One region of the Thermoanaerobacterium calidifontis genome, then DNA from elsewhere that is predicted to be linked to it. Evidence: riboswitches for the same ligand, from Rfam matches in the RefSeq annotation. Region 1 holds a riboswitch; each other region holds the start of a gene.
What was found. A riboswitch is a leader RNA that binds a small molecule or an ion and turns the genes downstream of it on or off. The one in region 1 is predicted to bind cyclic di-AMP.
Positions count from the first base shown of each region.

Region 2: linked by a shared signal. The riboswitch ahead of ACZ42G_RS08910 (cell wall hydrolase) and the one ahead of ACZ42G_RS03450 (C40 family peptidase) in region 1 are both predicted to bind cyclic di-AMP.
Region 3: linked by a shared signal. The riboswitch ahead of ACZ42G_RS01510 (NAD/NADP octopine/nopaline dehydrogenase family protein) and the one ahead of ACZ42G_RS03450 (C40 family peptidase) in region 1 are both predicted to bind cyclic di-AMP.
Region 4: linked by a shared signal. The riboswitch ahead of ACZ42G_RS05110 (C40 family peptidase) and the one ahead of ACZ42G_RS03450 (C40 family peptidase) in region 1 are both predicted to bind cyclic di-AMP.

Region 1 covers NZ_AP042436.1:677,148-682,773, reverse strand. The annotation lists gene ACZ42G_RS03465 (cysteine hydrolase family protein) at 128-874, opposite strand; gene ACZ42G_RS03460 (PaaI family thioesterase) at 915-1,337, opposite strand; gene ACZ42G_RS03455 (sigma-70 family RNA polymerase sigma factor) at 1,363-1,929, opposite strand; gene ACZ42G_RS03450 (C40 family peptidase) at 2,195-2,884, opposite strand; cyclic di-AMP (ydaO/yuaA leader) riboswitch at 2,881-2,998, opposite strand; gene ku (non-homologous end joining protein Ku) at 3,156-3,965, shown strand; gene ACZ42G_RS03440 (ATP-dependent DNA ligase) at 3,968-4,891, shown strand; gene ACZ42G_RS03435 (peptidoglycan D,D-transpeptidase FtsI family protein) at 4,959-5,626, shown strand, end outside.
Region 2 covers NZ_AP042436.1:1,695,181-1,700,806, reverse strand. The annotation lists gene aroA (3-phosphoshikimate 1-carboxyvinyltransferase) at 1-670, shown strand, start outside; gene ACZ42G_RS08925 (response regulator transcription factor) at 689-1,375, shown strand; gene ACZ42G_RS08920 (sensor histidine kinase) at 1,365-2,735, shown strand; gene ACZ42G_RS08915 (hypothetical protein) at 2,827-2,973, shown strand; cyclic di-AMP (ydaO/yuaA leader) riboswitch at 3,031-3,159, shown strand; gene ACZ42G_RS08910 (cell wall hydrolase) at 3,159-3,983, shown strand; gene ACZ42G_RS08905 (TMEM165/GDT1 family protein) at 4,048-4,611, opposite strand; gene ACZ42G_RS08900 (hypothetical protein) at 4,837-5,169, opposite strand; gene ACZ42G_RS08895 (ROK family transcriptional regulator) at 5,524-5,626, shown strand, end outside.
Region 3 covers NZ_AP042436.1:284,931-290,556, reverse strand. The annotation lists gene ACZ42G_RS01515 (cobalamin B12-binding domain-containing protein) at 1-925, opposite strand, end outside; gene ACZ42G_RS01510 (NAD/NADP octopine/nopaline dehydrogenase family protein) at 922-2,022, opposite strand; cyclic di-AMP (ydaO/yuaA leader) riboswitch at 2,131-2,254, opposite strand; gene ACZ42G_RS01505 (transposase) at 2,518-2,700, opposite strand; partial or broken gene ACZ42G_RS01500 (RNA-guided endonuclease InsQ/TnpB family protein) at 2,750-3,274, opposite strand; gene ACZ42G_RS01495 (RNA-guided endonuclease InsQ/TnpB family protein) at 3,235-3,609, opposite strand; gene tnpA (IS200/IS605 family transposase) at 3,606-4,007, opposite strand; gene ACZ42G_RS01485 (methyl-accepting chemotaxis protein) at 4,408-4,926, opposite strand.
Region 4 covers NZ_AP042436.1:1,029,976-1,035,601, reverse strand. The annotation lists gene dapA (4-hydroxy-tetrahydrodipicolinate synthase) at 1-195, opposite strand, end outside; gene typA (translational GTPase TypA) at 987-2,810, opposite strand; gene ACZ42G_RS05110 (C40 family peptidase) at 2,958-3,653, opposite strand; cyclic di-AMP (ydaO/yuaA leader) riboswitch at 3,657-3,787, opposite strand; gene ACZ42G_RS05105 (AEC family transporter) at 3,976-4,896, shown strand; tRNA gene ACZ42G_RS05100 (tRNA-Leu) at 4,945-5,029, opposite strand; gene ACZ42G_RS05095 (nicotinate phosphoribosyltransferase) at 5,148-5,626, opposite strand, start outside.

The DNA of each region.
Region 1 (5,626 bases):
AAATCCATTATATATTATCAATATTACAAAAGCATTACAACTGATAAATAAAATATAAATATCTTATAAATATTTATTAATAAAAAGAGCCCTTTATACGTTAAAGAGCTCTTTAAAACTTTTTATTTTATTCTTCCAGCAGTTCTTTTACGATATTTATGCCATTAAGCTTCATGTGGTATAGAAACATAGTATGCGTTAAGTCACCATCGTGTGGAACTATTTTAAGCCTTTCCGCTGTCTTCACGCTTATATCGTAAGTCTCAACACAATTTTCAGGCACAATCACATTGGCGCTTAAATTATTGGCGTTTGCAATCATCTTTATAGAAATCGCTGTCTGATATACACACAAATCAGTGCAATTGCCTACGATAATAAATGTAGATTTGCCTCCTTTTATCATATCAAATATCTTTCTCAAGAACTTATTTCCATCACCATCTTCTCCGCCGAAAAACACATTTAACGAATTTTTCTCGTACACATTTGGCTTGTCTTTGACTACCTCTAAAAGCTCCTCTACGATACGGCTTTCATCTGTTCCTTTGATACAGTGCTCTGGATAAGCAGCAAATTCTGTTGCACCTTTCGCATGGGCATCATTTACAAACATCACATTCTTTATGCCCATCCTGTACGAAGCTTTAATGAGGCTCTTTATATGTTCTATAATCCCTCCTATTCGAGGACTTGACAAAGCCCCACTTTTGCAAAAACCGTTTATCATGTCAACGACGATAATCGACACATTGTCAGCATTTCCAGCATCTTTTATGACGGTGCTTAACTTCATGTCATCTAAATTGCTATAAAAATCAAACAGATAATTTAAAAAAGGTCTTGTATTGTACAAAAAGCTATCAAAATTCATTTTCACAGCCTCCTTTCATCTTATTTTTATTGTATACCATTTAATCTATGCAGTAAAATGTCTCGCGGGAAGATCCCACAAGCTTGCCATCCTGATTGTATGCATCACATACTGCAACAGCAGTCGTCTTGCCCATGTGGATGATCTTCCCTATTGCCTTGATTCTGTCTTTGGCTTTTAAGGGCTTTATATAGTTTATATTCATCTCCAGAGTCACCATGTTTTTCCCCATCGTCTTTGCGGCAATTCCCATAGCTGTATCCATGAGAGAAAAAAGTACACCGCCGTGAGCAATCTCAAAGATATTTAGATGTTTCTCGGAAATCGTCATTTCCATCGTCACTCTACCACTGCCAAGCTCAGCAATCTCCATGCCGATTAGATTGTGAAACTGGGCTTTTTGATTCAACTCGATTATTTCTTTGAATAATTCTTCATTTATGCCGAGATTTTTAGCTTCCAAGTATACATCATCCTTTCAAGCCGTTTTACATAATTATATCATTTTTTATCAAAAATCTTAATCTATCTAAAGCCCTGTCTTTAAGTTTAACAACACTCTGGTAACCTACTCCCAATTCTTTTGATATTTCAACAAGTGTCTTCCTTTCGAAAAAGTAAAGCATTATTATGTTTTTCTGCTTTGCAGTAAGTCTATTCAAAGCTTCCTTTAAATCATTTCTCATGACATCATTAAAAAATTTTTCTTCCGGAGTAAGTTCATCGGCTACCATCAAATCGATGATTTCATCTTCATCATCATCTGCCTTTGCATTCAAAGAAAGAAAAGATTTTTTCTTCCTGTAGGCATTTAAAAAGTAAAATTTAAGCTGCATACTTCCATATGCTATGAATTCTTTGCCTTTTTTCTCATCAAACTGATAGATAGCAGCAATAAGCACTTCTCTTCCGTCCTGAAGCATATCATCAAAACTGTCGTATGGAAACTTTTTTGCTAATTTTATCAAAAGAGGATGAAACTTTTTTAAAATCTCATAGACAGAATCTTTATCACCACTTTTAGCCTTAAAGCACAGTTCATTATAACTTATCATCTACTACACACCTCACATAAAGTGAGGACCGGTCCCTTTCAGTGCAGCACTGTGCCTTAATTATATTAAACGAACAAACGTTTTGGTAATTGCGAGTTATAAAAAGTCATCGCAGAAAATTTATAATAATCAGTTATTTGTGGCATTACTTGTCAGCAAAGCAAAGATTTCCATTTAAGACTTTATTGAACTTCTAAAAATAAAAGAGGCGCATATGTTAAATCAAAAAACATATACGCCTCTATATAGATGCTCTCTTTTAACCTTAATAATACCTTCTTGCACCAATATAGTACGTCCTAAACCAACCGCTAAAATCCGCAATAGCAGCCTTACCAAGTGAATCGCTCATGTGTATTAAGCGGTTATCACCTATGTATATACCTTCGTGCGTAGGACCACCGCCTGATGTAGAGAAAAACAATATATCGCCTGGCTGAAGTTCAGATAAGCTTACAACTCTACCACCTGCATACTGGTCATACGTAGTTCTACCAATGCTTTTTCCAGCCTGCCTAAACACGTATTGAACAAATCCAGAGCAATCAAAACCTGCAGGTGTAGTACCACCAAAAACATAGGGCACTCCAAGATATCTTTCTGCAATGCTTACTACGTCAAAATTTGATGGGCGCTCATAGCCACCCCTTGATGAAACGCCAGTTACAGTCGTCCTATTTAATACAGCCTCTGTAGCTGGTCCTACAATTCCATCCGGAGATAGTCCGTACCTTCTCTGCAGTGCAATCACTGCATTCTTTGTCATACGGCCAAATATTCCGTCAATACCACCTGTGCTATAGCCAAGCCTGTTTAACGTTTGCTGCAAGCTAACCACCGCTTGTCCTCTTGAACCGTATTTCAAAAGCTCCATTGCAAATGCACTTGGCGCTTGCATAAGTGTTATTGACACTACTGCTGTTGCAACTATTTTTTTGTAATTCAACTCATTCATCCTCTCTTTATGCCTACGAGGTTAGTTGACGGGTTCGGTAAAGAGCAACCCTACCGCATACGCGGATTCACCCCAAAGATATCCCCCGCTCTTTCGATTAGGCATGTTTTATTTTATTTTAATAAATTTAATAAAAAATTTATATTTTTAATAATTAATTAATATTATATAGGCAAATTGTATCAAAGTCAACCACATTCCATAAATTACCTGAAGATTGTGAGTTTCTCATGGTTATACTAATTAATGAATATCGAAAGAAGGTGAAAAAATGCGTTCAATGTGGAAAGGTGCCATTAGTTTCGGCCTTGTCAGCATCCCCATAAAACTGTATGCAGCCACAGAAGACAACTCTATACATTTTAGACAGCTTCACAAAGACTGCAAATCACCCATAAAATACGAGAAGATCTGCCCTGTTTGCAATAAAGAAGTTTCTGATGAAGAAATCGTAAAAGGTTACGAATATGAACCAGGAAAATTTGTCATCATAGATGAAGAAGACTTAGAGAGAATTCCAAAGTCAACAGTTAAAACGATAGATATTATCGATTTTACAGATTTAAGTCAAATAGATCCCATATATTTCGATAAGACATACTACATCGCACCAGATGAAATAGGTGCAAAACCATACGTACTTTTAAGAGATTCTATGAAGAAATTAAACCGTGTAGCAGTTGCAAGAGTCGTCATACGATCAAGACAAGATTTAGCCTGCATAAGAGTTTTCAATGACAACTATATGGTAATGGAAACAATGCACTTCCCTGATGAAATAAGAAGCACAAACGAACTTCCACCTATCCGCAATGTAGATCTTCACGAAAATGAGGTGAAAATGGCTATAAAGCTTGTAGATACTCTGACATCTGATTTTTCTCCCGAAAAGTACGATGACAACTACAGAAAAGCCCTGATCGAAATAATCGAGTCGAAAATTCAAGATAGAAAAATTGAAATACCTGAATCGCCAAAGGAAGAAAATGTCCTGGACCTTGTAAGCGCATTAAAAGCCAGCATCGAATCAGTAAAAGAAGAAAACACGGCAAAAAAATCAAAAAAGAAAAAAGGTGCATAAAGATGTCCCTGATGGATGAAAAAATCCCTCCTATGCTGGCTGTATCAGGAAATGTATTTGACGATCCAAATTGGGTATATGAAATCAAATGGGATGGTTCAAGGACAATAGCATTTCTTTCATCTTATACAAAACTTCAAGACCGAAGGCTTGTAGATATAAGCCACCAATTCCCAGAACTTATAGATGTAAATAAATGTCTAAAATCAAATGAAGCCATACTTGACGGCGAACTAATCGTTATAAAAGACAATAAACCAAGCTACAGAAACATAATGATGCGAAAACACCAGCAAAACAAACTAAAAATCGAACTTTTAAGTAAATCCAATCCCGCAATATTTATAACATGGGATGTAATATATGTTGATGGAAAAGAACTATTAAACTACCCACTTATTAAGCGCAAAGAAATCTTAAGTAAAATCGTCAGTGAAAGCAATCTAATAAGGATATCTGATTATATTTTTGAACACGGCAAAACTTTATTTGCGGAAACTGGTAAAAAACAACTGGAAGGAGTAATGGCTAAAAAGGCAGACTCAAAATATTACTTAGGAAAAAGAAGTAATCTATGGCAAAAATTCAAACATCACATAGTACTAAACGCTGTAATATTGGGTTATAAGGTAGATAAAACGGCGTTAGTCTTGGGCCTTTACAACGATGATGACAAACTTGTGCACATTGGAAATGTAGAATCTGGAATATCGCAAAAAGAATTATCATCGTTCTTAGAGGTTGCCAATGATCTGAAGGTCAACCCTGAATTTTACGGTCTTGCCATTAACAATGTTCAATGGATAATGCCTTTTATTGTATGTAAGGTTAAATTCATGGAATGGTCAGAAAATTTCAAAATGAGAGCGCCATCTTTCTTAGAATTTGCTTTAGATGTAAAACCAATCGAATGCAGATTCATGTAAACTAATTGAAATGTGCACATTATTGATTTAAAATAAAATTATAAACGTACAAGGGGGATACTTTCAATTGGCATCAATAAACAAAAAGCGCATTTTGCTGGTACTAATTACATTTTTATTTTTAATCGCATGTCTTGTAGCAAGATTAATATGGCTACAGATTGTAATGGCTCCAAAATATTCACTGGCCGTCAAAAATCAAACCACATCCAAGATAGTACTAAAGCCAGAAAGAGGAATTATTTACGATGCAAATGGAAATATCCTGGCCACTAATGTAAGCGGCGGCGATGTATATGCTGCGCCTAAAAATATAACACACCCAGATGCAGTCGCAGACAAATTGTACAGCTTATTAGGCATGAAAAAAGATTCACTGTATAAGCTTCTAAGCAATAAAAATTCTGAGTGGACTGTCCTTAAAAAAAATGTATCACTGGACAATGTAAACAAGATAAAAAAGTTAAACCTTGCAGGCATATACGTAGAAGATACCAGCATTAGAAGCTATCCTGACGGCAGTCTATTGTCACAGACATTAGGATTCACTGGTGTAGACGGAAATGGTCTATACGGTTTAGAATACTCATTTGATAAATATTTAAAAGGAACATCGGGATTAGAAGTAGCCACAACTGATGAAATAGGTCATGTAATAGGACTTCCCGAAAAATTGTACGAACCAGAAAAAGGCGATGACTTAGTCCTTACTGTCGATTCGGTTATTCAAGGATA
Region 2 (5,626 bases), 1.0 Mb from region 1:
TGGCGGAAATTTTGAATCTTATGACAATAAGGTGATATGCCGTCCTGTGGAAAAACTGCATGGGTGCGAAATCTTGGTTCCTGGTGACATATCTTCTGCTGCTTATTTTATGGTAGCAGCCAGCATATTACCTAATTCAGAAGTGTTGATAAAAAATGTAAATATAAACAACACGCGAACAGGAATAATAGATGTGTTGAATAAAATGGGTGGCAATATTGAAATAATAGATGCGAAAGTCGTAAACAATGAGCCTGTAGCGGACATAGTAGTAAAATCTTCACATCTAAAGGGAATTGAGATTGGTGGTGAGATTATACCGAGGTTGATCGATGAGATACCGGTTATTGCGGTAGCGGCAGCTTACGCTGATGGTACTACAGTTATAAAAGATGCTGAAGAACTAAAAGTAAAAGAAAGCAATCGCATAGACACCATGGTAAGCCAATTGAGAAAAATGGGTGCTGACATAGAAGCTACAAGCGATGGTATGGTAATTGGTGGGAAAGAAAAGCTGTTTGGTGCTACGGTTGACAGCTACAACGATCATAGAGTTGCCATGTCATTAAGCATAGCTGCCCTAAAAGCTGATGGAAGTACAAAGATAAAAAATGCTGAATGTGTGAATATTTCATTTCCTGATTTTTATAGCGTACTTAATGTGCTATAATAAAAATTGGTGATTTTAATGGAAGAAAGCATACTCATAATTGAAGATGAGAAAAGAATTGCGAGATTTTTACAGATAGAGCTTGAACATGAAGGTTATAGTGTGACATTAGAATATAGCGGCAATAGTGGTTTAAGAAAGGCTTTAGATGGAGATTACGATTTGATAATCTTAGATTTGATGCTTCCAGGTTTGGATGGTTTTTCAGTCTTGAGAGAACTGAGAAAAAAATCATCAACACCTGTAATAATTTTAAGCGCAAAAGATGAGGTAAAAGACAAGGTATTAGGGCTTGATATAGGCGCTGATGATTATCTTACGAAGCCGTTTTCGATTGAAGAGCTTATGGCGAGAATAAGAAATGCCCTTAGAAAAAATGCAAAGTCAAATGCTAATAAATTGGCATATGATGGCATAACAATGGACCTGTCTACATACGAAGTAAAAAGAGATGGAATAAAGGTAGAGTTGACGAAAAAAGAGTTTGAGCTTTTGAAATATTTGATTATAAACTCTGAAATAGTGCTTACAAGAGAAAATATATTGGAGAATGTATGGGGCTACAATTATATTGGTGAGACAAACATAGTTGATGTGTACATAAGATATTTGAGGAGTAAAATTGATGAACCGTTTAATAATAAGTTGATACAGACGATAAGAGGTGTAGGATACTCTTTAAGGAAAGAAAAAGATGAAGATTAAAGGCTTTAAATTATCAATAAAGTTGAGAATTGCATTGCTTTATGCTATCATATTTTCATTTATTTTAATAGTGCTTAATGCGTCTGTGTTGTACGGCCTCAAATATTACCTTGTATATCAAGCATTTGACGATATACAAAATCAATCAGATGTCATAGTCGAAAAGCTGAAAGAGGTTGATGGAATAATTACAAGTGTAGACAAAGATTTGCTTTTCGGATCGTTGATAGGTGAAAATATGTATTTAAAGATTGTGGATTTGCAGGGGAAAATTGTGTACGTGTCTTCACCACATTTGATTGATATATCCTACGATAAAAATATAAATACACCTACAAAAATAGAAAAAGATGAGACGCATATAGCATACATAAACAGAGAGTACATTTATGGGAATAAGGGCTTTTACATTCAGGTTTATGAGGATTTAAAAAATCAGTATTTCTTTTTAAAGCTTTTGTTTGTGATGATGGCTGTTTCTGATGTCATTGGAGTATTGGTGTCTTTTTTTGCAGGGTATTTTATAACAGGTAGAGCATTAAGACCTGTTGATTATATGGTGAGAGAAGTTCATGCAATCGACGAGAAGAAATTAAATAAAAGATTGAGCGTTAATGGAAATAATGATGAACTGTCTAAGCTTGCTGCTACATTTAATGACATGCTGGACAGGCTGGAAGACTATTTTAAAAGGCAGAATGCATTTATATCAAATGTGTCTCATGAGCTTAGGACACCTTTATCTGTCTTGAAAGGATATATAGAGCTTATAGACAGGTGGGGGAAGGATAACAAAGATGTACTGGAAGAGTCTATAGGTGCTTTAAAAAAAGAAGAGCAAGAAATGGAGATATTGATTGAAAGGCTTTTAATGCTGGCAAGAGGAGATAACAAGACGCTTAATGTAAACAAGAAATTATTTAACGTTTATGAATTGATTGCAGAAATAGTCAGGAATGCTAAAGTGATTTTTAATGAAAAGAACATTGAGATTTTTTGTGATAAAACTTTGGAAATGAATGCAGATAGGAACCTTATAAAGGAGCTTCTAAGAATAATTCTTGATAATGCATTAAAATACACAGATATTGACGGCAATATAAAAATTTTTGCAGAAGAAGTAGATAAAAATGTAGCCGTAATAATTAAAGACGACGGAATCGGAATACCTGAAGAAGAGATTCCTTATATATTTGACAGATTTTATAGGGTTGACAAAGCAAGGAGCAAAGAAACTGGTGGAATGGGTTTAGGACTGTCTATTGCAAAGCTTATTGTTGAGCTGCATGGTGGAAGTATTGAAGTAAGAAGCAAATTAAATGAAGGATCTGAATTTAAAATAACGATCCCAAAAGTTTGACGGATGGGATTGTTATTTTATTTTTAGTGACATACTCCACAATATATGGTATAATATATTTATAAAATCACTATATATTGGAGGGTATAAAATGTTACAAAAAGAAGCGACGAAAAATCAGCAGATGGAGGTAAAAAGTTCTTCTAAAGAATATACATGCCCTGATTGTGGTGCACAGTTAGTTCCTGAAAGCGGATGTATTTACTGCCCATTTTGCGGTTACAGTGAATGCCACTAATTACCTATATTCCCATCAGTTTAATATGGACATATACAAGCATTCCCCTTATAATTAAAGTAAAATATGCCGAATCCCCGAAAAGGGGTACGGGGGATTTTTCTTTGGGGTGAATCCACTTAGGTGGTAGGGCGGCCCTTTGCCCGAACCCGTCAACTAACCTCGGAGGCAAAAGGGGGATTTTTATGTTAAAAAAATGTATTAAGGTAAAGCCTCTCATTGCATCATTGGCAGCGGCTCTTTTATTTTCTCAGACGGCATTTGCGGCAACGTATACTGTAAAACCTGGTGATAGCCTATACAAGATAGGCTTAAATTATGGTACAACATACAATCAAATAATGAAGCTTAACAATCTCAGTGATACAGTAATATATCCCGGACAGGTATTGGTTGTACCTGGCAGTGACAACACATATACAGTCCAAAAAGGCGATAGTTTATACTTAATTGCCACAAAATATGGTACTACTGTAGATGCTTTAAAAAATGTAAATGGTTTAACAGGTGATATGATTTATCCGGGGCAAGTTTTTGTCATACCAACGTCTACGTCTGGTACACCATCAACTTCTTCAAGTATAAGAAGCGATGTAACTGCAAACAGAGGTTCAGTCCAAAGAGGTGTTATTTCATACACAAATGCCGATTTGGATCTTCTATCAAGGCTTATAAATGCGGAAGCTGGTGGTGAACCATATCAGGCTAAAGTTGCTGTTGGTGCCGTGATAGTAAATAGGGTAAAAAGCGGTATATTTCCTAACACAATACAAGGCGTAATATATCAAGTCGATAGCAATGGTTACTATCAATTTACGCCTGTTGAAAACGGCTGGATAAATGTACCTGCCACGCCAGACTCAATAAGTGCTGCGAGAGATGCCTTAAATGGTGTAGATCCTACAAACGGCGCACTTTATTACTTTGACAACAGCAATACCAATCAGTGGCTTTGGTCATTGCCGGTTGCATTAAAAGTAGGCAATATGGTATTTTCTTATGCAAGATAAAAATGATTGCTAATGAGAGGCTAAGAGGAGCAAAATGGATACCGAAAGGTATCCATTTTGCTTTCTATAGAGTTTTTGCTTCGTACAAAGTGATAAAACCAAATATTATAAAAATGAACGCTGATATGTAGTGCAAAAGCTTTGTTGGCAATTTCTTGCCTAAATAAACTCCCAATACGATTCCAATGACATCGGCTATGAAAATTCCAGCAGTAGCGCCTAATAAAACAAATACAGGATTTTTGTATGTGGCAGTAAGTGCTAATGTCGAAAGCTGCGTCTTATCTCCAAATTCTGAAATAAAATATGTACTTATTATGGTGAAAACTGGACCGTATTTGGATTTTCTGATTTTTTCATGCCCTTCATGACCATTTTTTAATGTTATCAACCCAAAAATTAAAAAAGATATGGCAGCCAACAGCTTCACGTATTTTATCGGTATGTACTCTGTAATAAATGAGCCGAACAAAACCGCAATACCCATATTTAAAAGGGCAGCCACTAATATGCTTATTAAAACAGTTCTGGCTTTTATAAATGTGGCAAATGCCATAGCCATAAACTGTGACTTGTCGCCCATTTCAGATGCAAAAACGAGAATAAAAGACGATATTAAAGCATTCATCAAATCTGCCTCCTTGTAATTAGTATGCCAAAAAAATAAAACCTATTACATAATATGTGAACATATTACGTAAAGGTCTCATTCTTTAAGGCAAAGCCAGGTTAAAACCAGCATGTTGACTTTGCCACATATTCATATATGTGAACTACTCCCCTTTACATAGATAGATTATATAATATTTTTAGAAGACATCTACTTCATTATATAATAAGTCAAAAAATTATGTCAATGCAATTTGTTTCCTTTTCTAATTTTTTTCTTGTTTATTAATTTTATTATGCCTCCGTAAATGAGGGAAATACCAATTATAGCTGGTATTATAAATGCTATTACATTTAGCACATCTGTTTCATCGATTACGGCGATTATCATGGGAATCAGTACTATCAAGCCAATAATTATTTGTATAAAAGGATATTTGCCAACTCCTTTTATGGGTTCAGGAATCCGTCCTGTTCCAATATAATAGCCAGGGTTGTACTGGTTTTCCTCCCATTCTTTCAAATCATCTAATTCATTCTCAAATTCATTTTTTTTATTCGGCTCATTGTCTTTCATAAATAACACCTCATTGAAACATTCTAACTTTAGAATTATTATACAACTTTAAATTATTAATTCAATATGAAGCCGGGGGACCAATGGATTTTATTCTTGTAGTCTACAATGAGGTGTCTTCAAAAACTCTCCTTTTTTATTCATAGCCATATTTACCTCTTTTGTCTTTTAGCTTGCATAATTATAAAACATATATTCTACAAAAATTTAGAAATTCCTCCTAAATCGTATGTAAAAATTATTTACAAAAGCACATTATTGATGGTATAATATTATTAGGTAAAAGTTCGAAGCTCGAACTAATTTTTTAAAGATATTTAGTTCGGACTAAGAACTAATTTGGGAGGTGATAGATTGACGCAGTATCGAAAGGGCACCAATTATCTTATCAAAAATATAAACACGGCAAATGTTTTGGATGTCATTAAAAAAATGCAGCCAATCTCTCGCGTGAAAA
Region 3 (5,626 bases), 390 kb from region 1:
GTGCACCTCTAAGCCCCCAGTGATGTGCTTCATTTACCTCAACGGGTATGTTTCTGTCGCCGTGCCACTTCATCAACATCTGGTTCTCTCTAATGGATTCTTCTACTTCTCTTGGCCCCCTGCCATCTAGTACATTGTACCAGCAAAGGGGTATAGCTGCCCAGGCATTGTTTATCGTGTCTTTTAACACTTTTGCCATTTTAAAGACATCATTCGTTCCACTGTAACATCTAAGCAGCGGATAATTTCCACGCCTTGACTCATCGTAAAGTCTTTTGAATTCTTCTTCAGTCCTTATAGGCACACCACCTGCCCCATCAAGCGATGCTTTATACTTTTTATCAAAAAAGTGCTCTTGCGTATTTTGATCAGGGGCTATAGATATCACATCGAGAATTTTTTCTTCCGCAATCCTCCTTACACCTTTAAGCGTATCATCATACGAAGGCAACCCAAAGTGATGCCTTATTATAGGATAAGGATAGCTTTTCTCAATCCTTTCAACCACATCTTTACCATATTCTATTTCGCTATGTGAAGCTTTCTCTCCTCTTAGGTATGAAATTGTGTACTCATCACCAAAAGTTCCATCAAAAATTTCCTCAAATATTCCTGACTCTTTTGCAACTAAGCAATTGGGCTCTGTGCCTCCAAATATCCATCTAATATTGTTCAAACCATATTTTCGTATTTTATCTTTAAGCTCATTCAATATGATTTTCAGTGTTTCTGGAGTCAGTCTATAACTTACACCTACTATATCAGGTTTCTTTAAAGTCACTGTATCTACCAACTTATCAATAGATGTAGCAGGACCTAAAAAATCCACTTTATACCCTTCCTGCTCTGCCATATTTAAAAATCTATATACTCCCGCAACATGGACGTCATTTTCTATAGAAGCTGCAATAATATATTTTTTCATGCGACAGTGATCTCCTCCTTTAACCCCTCTATCATTTCCTTTATTTCTTCTACGCTTTTCCCTTCCAATCCCAGTTTCCCTACTGTGCGCCCGATTTTCCAATAGTTCACCTCATGCATACACGATGCCAAATGAATTATGGAATCTATAGTATAAGTAGGAATGCCTAATTGTTTGCCAATCGATGAAATAGGCACCAAGCTCATTGGCACATCTTCAAAAATGTACCTACTATTAAGATTTTTTGGCGCAAGCAAGCCTCTATAAGCATCTGTCTTTTGAATCGCATCATACAGATTGTCTGCAATAACGCCGTATGCATCTTTAAGCCAATCAAGCGCTGTAACAGCATTGACACCTAAAGCGTGGGCAACTGCTATTCTCTCCCTGTCCATTCTTTCCAATATTTTAGCCACCGAAGGTGATATGCCTTCCAGATAATATTGAAAATCACCTTCTGTAGTCTCTATTCTTGCAGAATTCAAAAGTGTAGGCGCTGGATGAAAGATAGAACCTATATTATTTAAACTAGTCTCTAAAACATTTTCAGCAGGTACTATCTGCGAATAAGCCAATCTCAATAAATCAACAACATAATCAGCCTTCCAAGCCGGTATAGATGCCAGTGAAACCACATCTTTTATCCTGAAAATTTTTGAAATGCCATTATTCGATCTGCAAGCATATATAAACGTATCAGTCTCTGCTACTACCACATTTATATCGTCTCTAATTTTAACAATGTTATAAAACTCTATAGCGCCAAAAGTTCTTCCCGGATTCAAAACTATTATCTGATCATTTCTTAAGTGTGGTAACATTTCATAAGCTATGTCACTGTGTCCAGACGCAGGAACAGTCACCATGATTATGTCTGCATCTTTTATAGCGTCTTCCATATCGTCAGTGACCATATTAAGCTTTGCAAATCCATCTACGACACCTTCAAGATAGATACCACCATTATTTAAAATAGGAACTAATTTCTCACGAGATCTGTTGTACAAATTGACTGTAAAACCCATCAACGAAAGATGTGCCGCCATCGCCTGCCCACCATTGCCAGCACCAATGACAGAAAAAATAGGTAATCTCATTTAAAAACCTCCTTCTATTTTAGAGTATTAAAAAAGCCATAGAGAAAATCTATAGCTGAAACCCGGCAACTAATAGAAGGTAGTTGTACCAAATATATTCATGCTACTTCCTCCTCTTTCAACGCTTACGAGGTTAGCTGACGGGTTAGGGTCGAAAGATAACCCCTCCATACAAATGGATTCACCCCAAAATTGGTTTCCCCGTTTCATACGAATTCAGCGTTATAGCATATTATTAAATTAATTAAATTATACCATAGCAAAATTCCATTTGCAAATATATTAAAAAAATGTAAATTTTGTAACAAAACTGTGTCTAAATTTATAAACACTCTGGTTGCAGTGGGCGGTTATTTTTTTGGTGAACCTACTCCATCCTATAGAGGGTGGAGCTTCCTACTTCATAGACCGTTGCCTACTGCTATTCACAGCAGGTCTTACACAATCTCCATAGGCGTAACTTCGGGAGGAACCTTCCCTACAAAATTATTACTCTTATGCTGCTATGCCTAATTGTTTTAATCCTTCATATAGTACATTCATTGCTGCATTTACATCTCTGTCTATCTCTAATCCGCACTCGCATTTGTGTATTCTTACTGATAAGTCTTTTTCTACTACTTCCCCGCATCTTGAACATCTTTGTGATGTATATGCTGGATTTACTTTTACGAAGATTTTTCCCTTCTTTTTCTGCTTTATACTGGAGATATTTGTCTAACATTCCCCATCCTGCATTTGCTATTGATTTTGCAAGTTTATGATTTTTCATCATATTTTTTACTTGCAAATCTTCAATGCATATGATGTCATTATGTTTTACTATGTTATAGCTTATCTTATGTAGATAGTCCCTTCTCTGATTCGCTACTTTTTCATGAAGTTTCGCTAATCTTTTCTTTTGCTTTTCTCTGTTTTTGCTTCCTTTCTTTTTTCTTGAAAGTTGTCTTTGCAGTCTTTTTAGTTTCTTCTCTGATTTTTGTAGCCATTTAGGATTTGAGTATAATTCTCCATCTGATGTTGCAGCTATTGAGTTTATTCCTTTGTCTACTCCTATTGCTTTTTCTCTTATGACTGTTTTTTCTTTTTCTTCTTCTACTTCAACTGATAGATTTATATACCACTTTCCTGCATGGTATTTTATGTTTATTGTTTTGACTTTTGTTGGATCAAAGTTCCTATGTGCTTTGATTTTTATATGTCCTATATTTTTTATGTATACATATTCCCAAAGTTTCTTTTTGCTTCGCATTGCGGAAGTGTTATGGATGTATAGTGATATTTATCTTTGAATTTAGGATATTTGGCTCTTTTGTCAAAGAAGTTTTTATATGCTCTATCTAATCTTCTCAACACATCCTGTAATATTTGCGACTGTACTAATTTGTATTCTGTATGTTCTTTTTTATATTTTGGAAGCATGTTCTGCTGTTCTTTATATGTAAGTCCTTTGCCATATTGTTTGTAATGTTTTATTCTTTGATCCAGTGAATAGTTGTATAATTTGCGGCACAAATACAATGTATAAAAAAGCTTTTCTTCTTGTTCTTTTGTTGGCTCTATGAGAAAATGCTGACATATCATCATCTTTTCTCACCTTGGCTTTCTATATACTGTTTTATAACTTCTATAGGTGCACTACCAGTTGTAAGAAGGCAATAACTTCTTGACCAAAAATATTCTTTCCAAAGTTTTTGTTTTATCTGCGGATATTCTTTTTTTATGAGTCTAGACGATGCACTTTTATAAGCGTTAATGAATTTAGATATTTCAGAGTTTGGCTCTGCTTTGAAAAGTATGTGTACATGGTCTTTATCGTGATTCCATTCTTGCAGTGATATATTATAATTAGGTGATATATTCTCAAATATCTCCTTTAATCTATTTGATATGTTATCGTCTATTACTTTTCTTCTGTATTTTACAACCATTATAAGATGATAATACAATAAGAATACTGAATGATTATTATTATCTAATATCAGCATTATATCACCACTTCACTCTTTTACTCCTGATAATATTATAACATATAATTCCATGGTAGACAATAGAAATTCATCTCCCACCTAAAGAGAATGGGAGACTTCTTTCAAGTTTTTATTAAAATAATCGAATCATTATGTTTACCAGAAGATCTATCAGAAGAAATTTTGAAGTAGAATGAAATACATCTTTCATGCTTTTAGAGTTCAGTCTAACAGTATGCTTAAAAAATATTTTTTATCTTCTCTGATATTTGTTTGATAACAGCAATTGATAGAAGCAAATTATTGCCTCTATAAAAATAAAAGCACTCCTGCAAAATAAGCAGAGGTGCGCTATAAATTCAGATTTTTTTCTTGAGCAAATCGAAAATAAAAAATCCACACTGCTTTTATAATCCTATAAATTCCTTGCTAATTCTTCTAAAAGTTGAGAAGTAGCGCTTAATTCTTCTATGGATGAACTAATTTCTTCAAAAGCAGTAGCTTGTGTCTCAAAAAATGAACTTGATGCATTTATTTTGTCAGAAATACTTTTAATAGATTCCTGTATTTTTTCCAATATTGAGTCTATTCTACTTATTGATTCACTGCTGCTATTAGATAGCTTTCGTATCTCTTCAGCAACTACAGTAAAGCCCTTACCTTTTTCACCAGCTCTTGCGGCCTCAATGGCTGCGTTCAATCCCAATAAATTAGTTTGTTTAGAAATATTCTGAACAAATTTTAAAATATCATCAGTGCCCTTTGTATTTTCAATAGCTTTATTTACTTCTTCCAATATCTTAGTATTAGAATTAACCACAATTTCGACTCCAGAGGAAACCTCTTGAATGGCCGAAGATATTTGCTCAAGCGATGATGCAAGATTTTCGGATAGTGATAATACTTTGTGTCTTTTTTCTAAACTTTTCCCCATAAGTAAAACCCCAATTACAGTATCATCGTAGTCTTTTATAGGGATAGCATATGACTTAAACGGCACTCCATACACTTCTTTCGGTACATCTTTTATAATGTAGTTTCCAGTTCTAATGGCTTCAAAAGCTGCACCACCTTCTGGAATTGCATCACCTACTTTTGCATTAATAGGAAGCTCATCACAATTTTTTATCTCCAAATATTTTTCTCTATCTACAATGGCAAAAGATACACTGTCCTCAAAAAGTAATGGTAAAAAAGTTGTTAACTTATTAAAAAACTCAAGCATTTCATCTTTAGATACAGTTATCAATTTTAGTCCTCCTTAATTCGTTAATTTTTTAACTTCTCATAAAGCGCTATAATAAATTATATAGAATTAACGACTTTTGTCAAATTTAGCTAATATTTTTCGATCCTTCATAGGTAAGCTAAAAACATTTATTCACATCTTTTGTAAAATTGTAAAATTACTTTCTTCTTATGTAAATTAGGCCAATATCAATCAATCATTCTTGATAATTTTAAACATCCCACCTTCCTATAAACCTTAAAAGTAATTTCTAAAATGTCTCGATATCCTGTGCTTTTTGCCTTATCCAATGTAGACGACAAATTTAACTTTATATAAATATATTCTGCATAATTCTTCTAATTCCTTCTTTGTAAATTAAATAAAAAAACAATTGATTACTATT
Region 4 (5,626 bases), 350 kb from region 1:
TAATTCCTTTTCAAGATGTGATAATGATGTCGATTCCCCAGTTGTTCCAATTGGAATTATAGCATCTGCACATTGTTCTTCTATTAAGTAATCAACGAGTTTGTCAAATTTTTTAAAGTCGACTTTACTCAGATCATCAGTAAATGGTGTAATACATGGAATAACCAATCCTTCCAACTTATGAATATTACTCAATTACCACACACTCCTTGTTAAACTTTATTAAACTTGTGCATACCTCAAGAGCTTTAATTCAAGCCGTTTTATGATATACTTTTTTTCATATCACAATAAAAATTTTTTATTTGATGTGTAGTCTGTCTACCTTATTAAACATTAAATGAAAAAATCCTACGTATATAACTTTAACAAGTTTTAATATTATTGACCTTCTTATCTTTTAGACTATTATTCTCATCATGATAGTTATAAATCATAAACGCTGAAAAATTTAGAAAAATTTCCGTCCTCATTGATTATCTTAATATATTCTTAATAGTCCTCTTAATGTATATGCAGAAATTTCTAGTAAACAATTATATGATTGGCTAAATTCACTTTGAGTACAGACAAAAAAATCTGTCAGGATTTTTAAAGAAAAATTAAGATATCAGATTAAACCACTCTTATTCATGTAAAGTGTCACAATTAAAAGCAAAAAAACACTTTGGAATTTGCAATTATTGATTGCACATCAAAAGTATTACGATTACAAAAAACAATTATAGCGACACTAAGAATATCCTTTAAAACATTACTCAATACATTAAAAAATACGTTATGTCGAATCGTTTTAACTATCAACGTTTCTATAATAGAGATTACATCATTTAGAATAAATTGTCAATCATTTTTTGAATCAAATTTTAAATTAAAATTAAAACCACAAATTGTAATTATTAAAAGAATTAATAAGCAAAAACGCCCACAAAGCTGAATATATAAATGTAAAATCGCAAACATAATAAAAAGGGGTCATACCCCTTTTATTGTTTATATTTAGCATTTTTATACCTTTGTTGCGAGCTTAATATCTTTTTTCTAAGTCTTATACTTTTAGGCGTAACTTCCACAAGCTCATCATTAGCGATGAATTCCAAAGCCTCTTCAAGAGACATCTCTCTTATAGGTGAAAGTCTTAATGCCTCATCTGCAGTAGCAGAGCGCAAATTAGTAACATGCTTTTTCTTACATACATTGACATCTATATCGTCACTTCTGGAGTTTTCACCAACTATCATGCCTTCGTACACTTCGACGCCTGGACCTACAAAAAGAGTTCCTCTTTCTTGTGCATTGTAAAGTCCATAAGTCGTTGTAGTGCCAGCTTCAAAAGCCACTAAAGACCCTCTCGATCTTGTAGGTATATCCCCTTTGTACGGTTCATAGTCATAGATTATAGATGTCATTATCCCATTTCCCTTGGTATCAGTAAGAAATTCAGAGCGATATCCTATGAGGCCTCTTGTCGGTATCTTAAATTTCAGCCTTAATGTACCAGGTTTTAAAGTGTGCATATCCATAAGCTCTCCTTTTCTTGAGCCCATCTTTTCCATGACTACACCCATGTAATCTTCTGGTATGTCAATAGTAACAAGCTCAATAGGTTCGTGCTTGACACCATTTATCTCCTTTATAATCACAGATGGCTTAGATACCTGAAGCTCATATCCTTCACGCCTCATAGTCTCTATCAAAATGGATAAATGCAGCTCGCCACGTCCAGACACCTTAAATGCTTCTGTCGTTTCTGTCTCCTCAACCCTTAATGCTACATTCGTTTCAAGCTCTTTAAAAAGCCTTTCTCTTAAATGCCTTGATGTTACGTATTTGCCTTCTCTACCTGCAAACGGACTCGTATTTACGCCAAATGTCATGGAAATGGTTGGCTCTTCTATTTCAACAAAATCTACAGCCTCTGGCTTTTCTGGGTCGGCTATCGTCTCTCCAATCTCAATGTCGCTTATACCTGATACAGCTACTATATCACCTAATTTAGCATCATCAACCTGCACCCTTTTCAAACCTTCATATTGATACAGATTGCTTAATTTAACATTTTGCAAAGACCCATCTCTCTTGCATATTGCCACATTTTCACCTGATACGATTTTACCTCTAACCACTTTTCCAATGGCGATTCTTCCAATGTAATCATCATAGTCAAGTGTGGTAACAATAAGCTGCAGTGGATCATCTATATTACCTTCTGGCGCCGGAATCTCTTTTAAGATAGTATCAAAAAGAGGACGCAAATCTACTGATTCATCCTTTAAACTTAACTTAGCAATGCCTTCTCTGGCAGAAGCATATACTACAGGAAAATCAATCTGATCATCATCAGCACCCAATTCAATAAAAAGATCAAGGACTTCATCGATGACTTCCTCTGGCCTTGCATCAGGTCTATCGATTTTGTTCACAACTACTATAGGTTTTAAATTAAGCTCTAAAGCCTTGCTTAATACAAATCTGGTCTGAGGCATTGGTCCTTCGAAAGCATCTACAAGCAATAATACACCATCAACCATTTTTAGTACCCGTTCTACCTCGCCGCCAAAATCAGCATGTCCAGGCGTATCGACTATGTTTATCTTTACACCATTGTACCTTATGGCAGTATTCTTCGAAAGAATAGTTATTCCTCTTTCTCTTTCCAATTCATTTGAATCCATTACTCTTTCTTCGACTTTCTCATTCTGTCTAAAAATGCCACTTTGCTTAAGCATTCCATCTACTAAAGTTGTTTTCCCATGATCAACATGCGCTATTATAGCTACATTCCTTATATCGTCCCTTACAAACCCCATTTAGGTTAACTCCTTCCATACAAATGCAAATTTTATACAATATATAATGATATATTAATATGCTTAAATAGTCAACAAACTATAAATATCACCTAAAAATGCATCAAAAAAAGACACATGAAAGTGCCTTTTTGTCTTTATGCATATTTACTGTATAACTCTTCTGGCTGTAGCATAATGAGCGCTGTAGTAGTCTTCATACAAAGAGCTTATCATGACTTTTCCAGCACCAGATGAAGCGTGCATAAACTGTCCATTTCCTATGTATATCCCAGCATGGTTTATTATGCTGCTCCCTAATGTCTTAAAAAACACCAAATCTCCAGGCTGCAAATTAGCTTTGTCAACGTACGTACCTACTGTAGCTTGATCATCAGCTACCCTCGGCAAAGTAATTCCGACGCTTTTAAAGACGTATTGAGTAAAACCGGAACAATCAAAACCCGATGGAGATTCACCACCGTAAACATACCTCGTTCCTAAAAACTCTTTTCCAAAGTCAATAAGCCTCGAGGCAATGCTTCTATCAACATCACCCCTTGACACCGTACTTGAAGACCTTAATGAAAGGTACTTGCCGTATATCCAGCCTACAGTTCCATCTGAAAGCTTTATGTTGTACCAGCCATTATCCTGTCCAATCACTGTAACCACATCGCTATAGTTTAACTGTGTAATAACCTTTGACGACAAGCTTCCGCCATTTCTGACATTTACACCGTTTCCAATGACAACGCCACTTCCCAGATCTGCTGCATAAATATGTGTAAGCATCGAAGAACCCACCATCGTCATACCGAAAACGGATACACCAAAAATAAATTTACCTAATTTGCTATTCATAGCTAATCTCCTTCCTTTTGCCTCCGGAGTTAGTTGACGGGTGCGGGATAGAAGGTACCCCTACTGCATATGGCAGATTAACCCCAAACATGAAAAATCCTCCGTACCTAAATAGGATTCGGCAAGATTGCTAATATGTACAAGTTTCTTTTATTTTATCAAAAACGATTAATAAAGTCAATGTTTTCATAATAATTTTTTAAGATTTTTTTAATAAACTCTTAATATATTTTATAAAAAATTTATAAATTTGTTACAATCTCTATAAACAAGCGGCTTATTGTAGTATAATTTTACTTGATGTACGAAAAGGAGGATATAAATGAGCCAAATAGTCATACTTCAAAAAATCGCAATAAGCATCATCATAATATTTTTTGGTTACGCAGTAAAGAAAATGAAATTTTTACCTGCGGAAACAGGAAAAGTCCTGAATAGTTTTATAATCTACATAACATTGCCTGCCAGCATCGCAAAAGTTTTCTTGACTACAAAAGTAAATACAAACTTATTCGTTTTGACATTATCAGGCTTTGCTTTTGGTTTCATCACTTTTATTATAGGCTTTTTAGCCTTTAGAAACGCAAATTTAAAAAGAGAAACAAAAGGTACTTTGATCATATCTCTCTGCGGATACAACATAGGTCTTTTTGCTTTCCCGTTTGTCCAACAAATCTATGGCAACAATGGTCTTTTGCACATCGCAATGTTTGACATGGGAAATTCATTTAATGTCTTTGGAATCGCATATATCGCTGCATACGCATTTTCTCAGAGTGATAAATTAGATCTGAAAAAAGTATTTAAAAAGATCTTGTACTTTGTACCTTTTGACACTTATATAATAGCCTTCCTTTTGAATGTCATGGGTGTTAAATTCCCAAGTTTAATCGTCAACCTGGCAGAGCAAATTTCGATGCCGAATACAACATTAGCTTTGTTTGTAATAGGGTATTTTCTTGATTTTAATTTAGAAAAGGATGAAATTTTATCACTAGTTAAAGGACTTGCCATAAAATATGCGCCAGGCATAGCACTGTTTTTTGTCTTGCCTATGTTTTTCAATACTGCATCGATGACAATTAAAGCTATAATGTTAGGGACCATCATGCCGACAGCGCTTGTAGCAGTCATATATTCTGATGAGAGAAATCTAAACACCAAACTGGCATCGATCTTTATAACGACAACGACGATTGTTGCGATTGTATTCATGTCAATTATAATGGTAAAATGGCATTAAAAAAAGCCTTTTGAAAGGCTTTTTTATGTAAAATATTTATTTTCATTTTGGTGCGGAGGGCGGGACTTGAACCCGCACGGAAAACTCCATACGCCCCTCAAACGTACGCGTCTGCCTATTCCGCCACCCCCGCGTCACAATATCGTCAGCACATTAGTCATTATATAATGTTTTTTTGTTTGTGTCAATACCTTTTTGCATAAATTGCGATTCAGTAAGTATTATATAGACAAATATGAATTCATGCCTGTCTATATTATCCTTTTTAATTTTGCATTCTCTATCCTTCCAGGAATTCGGCCTCTTTTTGCAATAGGTTCTCCTTCTACTTCTTTAATATCCATCGTCATGTCTATAGGAGATGCATCTGATATATAGCTGCCAACGCCAAATGCATCTGCACCGCTTAATGCAAGCTCTTTTATCCTTTCTGGTGTAAGCCCACCAGACACAATGATCTTGACATTGTCAAATCCTTTTTGATTAAGCCTCTGCCTAAGCTCATACACAAGACTTGCCGTTACGCCTCCTCTCTCAGACGGCGTATCCAATCTTATGCCATACAACCTATCTCCTAAAAATTCAGCCACCCTCAATGATTCTTCAATTTCATCTTTAAATGTATCTACTAAAATAGTTATTTTCTCATCTTTAGGCGTTATCTCACTGTAAGCTTTAGCTATAGTAAGAGTGTCGCCAGCTATCAGAAAAGCCGCATGTGGTACTGTCC